Regions from separate parts of the Geobacillus sp. 47C-IIb genome, predicted to be linked through region 3. Evidence: predicted binding sites of a transcription regulator. Region 3 holds the regulator's gene; each other region holds the start of a gene.
What was found. Region 3 encodes LexA, which represses DNA repair genes until DNA is damaged. Its sites were predicted from a motif close to CGAACATATGTTCG; they were not measured.
Positions count from the first base shown of each region.

Region 1: the regulator LexA is predicted to act here: its motif matches at 1,062-1,075, upstream of uvrB (excinuclease ABC subunit UvrB).
Region 2: the regulator LexA is predicted to act here: its motif matches at 824-837, upstream of IC804_RS14780 (Y-family DNA polymerase).

Region 1 covers NZ_CP061473.1:1,477,403-1,479,677, reverse strand. Annotated here, with positions in the region: gene IC804_RS18510 (IS1182 family transposase) at 1-923, shown strand, start outside; gene uvrB (excinuclease ABC subunit UvrB) at 1,146-2,275, shown strand, end outside.
Region 2 covers NZ_CP061473.1:2,922,636-2,924,910, reverse strand. Annotated here, with positions in the region: gene IC804_RS14785 (LytTR family DNA-binding domain-containing protein) at 1-327, opposite strand, end outside; gene IC804_RS14780 (Y-family DNA polymerase) at 878-1,687, shown strand; gene IC804_RS14775 (DUF3888 domain-containing protein) at 1,784-2,155, opposite strand.
Region 3 covers NZ_CP061473.1:3,257,016-3,259,290, forward strand. Annotated here, with positions in the region: gene glnA (type I glutamate--ammonia ligase) at 1-399, shown strand, start outside; gene lexA (transcriptional repressor LexA) at 463-1,086, opposite strand; gene yneA (cell division suppressor protein YneA) at 1,244-1,549, shown strand; gene IC804_RS16465 (YneB family resolvase-like protein) at 1,568-2,221, shown strand.

The DNA.
Region 1 (2,275 bases), 1.8 Mb from region 3:
GGCAGAAGTCGAAGCCAAAGCCTACCAACAGGAACTCGAAAAAGAAATCGAACGGGATCGGATCGCTCATGGAAAATCGCCGTTGCCATCTGAGAAAAAAAAAACGGGAAGTAAAAGTAAGCAAAACGGATCCGGAGAGCGGACTGTTGGTGAAAAATGAACGGGAGCGAGTGTTTGCCTATTCGTATCATACAGCTTGTGATCGCAACGGATGGATTCTACAGACCTACGTGACGGCAGCCAACGTCCATGACAGTCAAGCGTTTTTTGTGCTGTTCGAACGAGTGAAACGGGAAATCCAATCATGTCCGGAAGCCGTGTGTGTAGACGCAGGATATAAAACTCCTGCCATTGCCAAGTATTTACTCGAACAAGGGGTAAAGCCGATTTGGCCGTACACTCGCCCGAAAACAAAAGATGGATTCTTTCGGAAATCAGATTTTGTGTATGACGAATATTTTGATTGTTATCTATGCCCCAATGATCAAGTTCTATCTTACTCTACTACGAATCGGGAAGGGTACCGGGAATACAAATCGGACCCGGCGGTGTGCCGAAGCTGTCCGTATCTTCATCAGTGCACGCAAAGCAAGAGCTACACCAAAGTAGTCACTCGCCACGTATGGCAGGACTACTATGAAGAAGCAGAGCATTTGCGGTATGTTCCGGAATACCGGGAACTCTATGCCCTCCGAAAAGAGACGATTGAACGGGATTTCGCCGATATGAAAGAGAAGCATGGTCTGCGCTGGACGCATTACCGGGGATTGGAAAAAAATGAGGCGCAGGCGATGCTTGTTTGTGCTGCCATGAATTTAAAAAAACTGGCGAATTACCTATGGAAGGCGAAGCACCGCCCTTTCTTTTCCTTTGCATGGCTTCCCATCCTACCCACTTTTTTTGAAAACATAGTCTATTTATGAAACAAAATGGGTTTCAGACATTCGTCTGAAACCCATTTTGTCAACAGTCTGAGGCGGGCCTTAAAGAGGCCCGCTTTTTCCTATTCTATAAGCAGACAAATGAGGAGCGGGCAATGGAAATCGTTACGTCGTTTGGTACGAATATCAGTTCGCATTTTTTGTGCATCCTTTAAGAGGATGTGATACAATGAGGAGAGACGGATCGGAGAAGGAGGAGAAACGGTGGACAACCGTTTTCAATTAGTGTCATCATATCAACCACAAGGCGATCAGCCGCAGGCGATTGAAAAGTTGGTTGACGGTTTAAAGCGTGGAGTGAAGCATCAAACGCTGCTCGGGGCGACGGGAACAGGCAAAACGTTCACGATTTCCAACGTCATTGCCAAAGTGAACAAGCCAACGCTTGTCATCGCCCATAACAAAACGCTCGCCGGGCAGTTGTACAGCGAGTTGAAAGAGTTTTTCCCGAACAACGCTGTCGAATATTTTGTCAGCTATTACGACTATTACCAACCAGAAGCGTACGTGCCGCAGACGGATACGTATATTGAAAAAGACGCGAAAATTAATGATGAAATCGATAAATTGCGGCACTCGGCGACATCGGCTTTGTTTGAGCGGCGGGATGTCATCATCGTCGCCAGCGTGTCGTGCATTTATGGCTTAGGGTCGCCGGAAGAATACCGTGAGCTTGTGGTTTCGCTGCGCGTCGGCATGGAGATTGAACGCAACACGTTGTTGCGGCGGTTGGTTGATATCCAGTATGACCGCAATGATATCGACTTTCAGCGCGGCACGTTTCGCGTCCGCGGGGATGTCGTTGAGATTTTCCCGGCATCGCGCGATGAACATTGCATCCGTGTCGAGTTTTTTGGCGACGAAATCGACCGCATTCGTGAAGTCGACGCCTTGACCGGCGAAGTGCTCGGTGAGCGCGAGCATGTGGCTATTTTCCCGGCGTCGCACTTTGTCACGCGTGAGGAGAAAATGAAGCTTGCGATTGCCAACATTGAAAAAGAACTCGAGGAGCGGCTTGCTGAGCTGCGCGAACAAGGGAAGCTGTTAGAAGCGCAGCGGCTGGAGCAGCGGACGCGCTATGACCTTGAGATGATGCGCGAAATGGGATTTTGTTCTGGAATCGAAAACTACTCGCGCCATTTGGCGCTTCGGCCGCCGGGCTCAACACCGTACACGCTGCTCGATTATTTTCCGGATGATTTTTTGATTATCATCGATGAGTCACACGTCACGTTGCCGCAGCTGCGCGGCATGTACAACGGCGACCGGGCGCGCAAGCAAGTGCTGGTTGATCACGGCTTTCGCTTGCCGTCGGCGCTAGACAACCGTCCGCT
Region 2 (2,275 bases), 330 kb from region 3:
CAACTCATAGAGATTTACAATGACCGACTTAGAAATGCGAACAAACTTGTTAGAGGGAAGCAATTTTTCGAGCTCATACAGCTTTTCCTTCAATTTAAATGTTCCCTCGGCTGTCACCGCCTCGATGCTATCCTCATGAGCACGAAAAAAATGGATCTCATTTGGCTTTAATATATAATGCATATCACCATTTTTTCCGACAATAAATTCCGTCTCCATCCCTTTTAAAAAATCAAGAATTTCTTTAATCGTGTCATCTACTTCCTTACAGTGAATGGTCACGATTGTCTCATCGTAATCGCTGTCAATATCCAAAGACACTTTCATTCTGCCCGCCTCCTTTACATTCATCTTTTTTATTAAATTGTATTCGTTATGCTAGCTGTTGTCTTCATGATAAAGGTAAAAGGTTGTTTTTCCATCCCATCCGGCAAAAATCGTCCCTTGAAATGCATACGATACATGAACCTCTCCCACCTCGGCGCTATACCGAAACTTCGATAAAACTGGACGATCTGGCCCAAAAAGACCACCTAGCACGGCGATTGATTTTTTCCTTTATTTACGACATAGTGAAAGATCTCTACTACCCGTGGTGCTAGTTGAGCTTTAGCGCTCAACTAGCACTACGGGTTAATATTATATTAAGAACAAAATGTAAAGTGTTCTTTACATTTTGGGCTAATTTTTTTAATAATAATTTCATCAAAGTCAACAAGCTGTAAAGACCGGAGCAATCCGGTCTTTTTATTTTTGTCTCCCCCCTCTTCCTTCTTATCTCCTTCTTTTCCCGGTTTCCGCTTGACTTTTTTAACAAAATATAAGAACATATATTCGTAAATGGAACATATGTTCCTAAAAGGAGGTCCTTGCGTCGATGTTGCTTGATATTTCTTGTCTGCCAAAAAATAAAATTTTATGTATCGATATGAAGAGCTTCTATGCCAGCTGCGAATGCGTCGATCATGGACTGGATCCTCTTGAAGATTATGTTGTCGTTGTTTCTGATAAAAATCGGAGCGGGAGCGTGGTTCTGGCCGCGTCTCCAAAAATGAAGCAAGATTACGGAATCAGAACAGGAAGCCGTCTATATGAAGTGCCTTGCCGTCGCCATATCCATATTTTTAACGCTCGCATGAAGCGATATTTAGAAATCAGTGTGCAAATTACAGAACTGTTTTCTACCTTTGTCCCTTTTGAAGCGATTCTCACATACAGCGTTGATGAGAGCTGGATAACCCTAGACGGTACGGAAAAACTACATGGATCTCCCAAGGAAGCAGCGCAAAAAATACGAAGCGCGATCTGGAATCAATTCGGTCTGCCATCTTGCATTGGTATCGGCCCGAACCGTTTCATCAGCAAAGTCGTGCTTGATGTATACGCAAAAAAACAAGGCATCGCGGAATGTACATATGAAGAAGTACCGAAAAAGTTATGGCCGGTTCCGTTACGGGAAGTCTGGGGTATTGGCAGCCGAATGGAGAAACATCTGAACAATATGGGAATGTATACGCTTGGAGACGTGGCAAACAGTTCTTTGGATCGTCTACGAAAGCGATTTGGGGTAATAGGGGAGCAACTTTACTACCATGCTTGGGGAGTTGACTTAAGCCCTCCTTTTATCGACGCAAGGACCTTTCCTCAAAAAAGTTTATCAAGACCTAAATTAAAGAAATATAAGTAAATAAAAGGACATTACATATTGTATATGACTAATATGTAATGTCCTTTCTTATTCAACTAAAGCATCCCGTTAGCTTAAACAAAACGATTTCAAAAATCATCCTTCAACCTTAGTTACAGTAACCCTATCTAACTTTACATCAAAAGTTAGAATGACTGGACCTTCTGGTGGATTATGAGGACCTGTATAAGTATCATATTTAACCTTTATTGTAAAGTCATATTGAGAATATCCTTCAGTTTTCCGATTCACTTCTAATATTTCTGCATTCCATAACCCATAACTGCGAGATGGGTACTTGTTGTTTATTGCTTTCCTCGCATATGGGTCTAATAAAACTAACAAAGCATCATAAAAATCAGTATGTTTTTCCTCGCCAGTAATATTAGTCTTTGCTACAACTTGGTAGGACAATGATAAATTCCAGAATAATAAACATATAACAAGTGAAATTAGAATCCGTTTCATATAAAAGCTACCTCCTTTTTTAGATAGCCTCCCCTAAAAAAGATGATTTATTTTGGTTAATTCGCCTTCAAAATCTTCTAAATATAATAAATTCTCCTTCAACTAACTTGACCGTTAGTT
Region 3 (2,275 bases):
GCGCACAACCGCAGCCCGCTCATCCGTATTCCGTCTTCGCGCGGCATGAGCACCCGCATTGAAGTGCGCAGTGTCGACCCGGCGGCGAACCCGTACTTGGCGATGGCCGTGCTGTTGGCGGCTGGGCTTGACGGTATTCGCAACAAGCTCACTCCTCCGGCGCCGGTTGACCGAAATATTTACGTCATGACAAAAGAAGAACGGCTTGAAGAAGGGATTGTCGATTTGCCGGCGACGCTGATCGAAGCGCTCGACAATTTAAAATCGGATGAGGTGATCATCCAAGCGCTTGGCAAACATTTATTCGAGCATTTCGTCGAAGCGAAAGAAATCGAGTGGGATATGTATCGGACAACGGTCCATCAATGGGAATTGGACCAATATATGGAGCTGTACTAATCATAAAAGCTGCCCCGACAAACGGGGCAGCTTTTGTTATGGAGCACGGCGCTGAACGGACTTTTAGTTGATCAGACGATAGACGCCAATCACTTTACCGAGAATCGTGCAGTCACGGACGATGATCGGTTCGAGATGGACGTTTTCCGGCTGCAGGCGGATATGGTCTTTTTCTTTGAAAAATCGTTTCACCGTTGCTTCGTTTTCCTCCGTCATGGCAACGACGATGTCACCGTTGTTAGCGGACGACTGCTGGCGGACGATCACGTAGTCGCCGTCCAAAATGCCGGCCTCGATCATGCTGTCGCCCATCACTTCAAGCATAAACAGCTGTTCTTCGCCGGCAGCAAGCCGTTTCGGCAGCGGGAAATAGTCCTCAATATTTTCAACGGCGGTGATCGGCTGGCCGGCTGTCACCTTGCCGATCATCGGCACGGAAATGACCTCCTCTTTTTCCCTTTCTTTTGTCAGATCGCTGTCCAAAATTTCAATGGCGCGCGGCTTCGTTGGGTCGCGACGGATGTACCCTTTGCTTTCTAGACGCGCAAGGTGGCCGTGGACGGTTGAACTCGATGCCAAACCGACTGCTTCCCCGATTTCCCTTACCGACGGAGGATAGCCTTTCGTTTTCACTTCTTGCTTGATAAACTCTAAAATTTGTTGCTGCCGTTTGGACAGTTTCGTCATCCTTTTTCACACCCTCTTGCCACATCATTTGTTTTCATTATAGCACGGGCGAAATGGAAAAACAAACATAAGTTCGAGTTTTTATTGACGAGAACAAACGTTCTTGATTATAATGAAAGAAAAGGCGAACACACATTCTAGAAAAAGGGTGGGGGAAATGAAGAAAACGTTGCTGCATTACCTCATTTTTTCGTGTTTGCTCGCACTCGTCTTGGTAGGATTCGTCTACGCCAGCAGCCCGATTGACAAAAAACAATACATGACGGTAACGGTCGCCTCCGGCGATACGCTTTGGGGGCTCGCGAAGCAATACGAGCCGGCGCACGGCTTGTCGCCGGACGAATTTATTCGTTGGGTGGTCGATGTCAATCGTTTGCCGAGCTCGCGCCTCACCGCCGGTGAACAAATCGTCATCCCTGTGTTAAAATCAAAGCAGGACGGCTCATTGGCCGTCAAGCGGTGATAGAAAGAAGGGATGGTCATGAAGGCGGTCATTTACTGCCGTGTCAGCACGGATAAAACGGAGCAGGAAACATCGCTTGCACGGCAGCGCACCGAACTGGAGAAGCTGGCGAAAGAGTGCGGCTTTGACGTCATCAAAGTGATCGCCGAGCAGGCGAGCGGCTACGAAGCCGACCGTGACGGAGTACTCGAGCTGCTTGCGCTTTGTGAAGAAGAGGAGGTCGACGCCTTACTCATTCAAGATGAAACACGACTCGGGCGTGGCCATGCGCGCATGGCAGTGTTGCACTGCTTGAAAAAAAGAGGGGTGAAAATATACAGCGCCAGCCACCATGGAGAGATGCCGCTGTCAGAGGCTGATGAGATGGTGCTGTCGATTATTGCCATCGTCGAGGAGTATCAACGGAAAATACATAATGCGAAGATTAAGCGCGGGATGCAGCGGGCCATTGCCCGTGGTTACCGGCCGGAGCGGAACTTAACGCGCCGTGGGGAAAACGCTGGGCGCGATCGGATTGAGCTGCCAGTCGAAGAGATCGTTCGCCTGCGCGAGCGCGGCTTGACGTTTGCGGACATCGCTGCGACGCTCCGGAGCTTTGGTTACGAGGCGTCCAAAGCGACCGTCCATCGCCGCTATCAAGAGTATATGGATGAACAGCAAGGGCGGCATTGACTGCGTGTTGTCCTTGGCTCTGAAGGTGCGGATCGGCAAAGAAAGAAGGTCAAG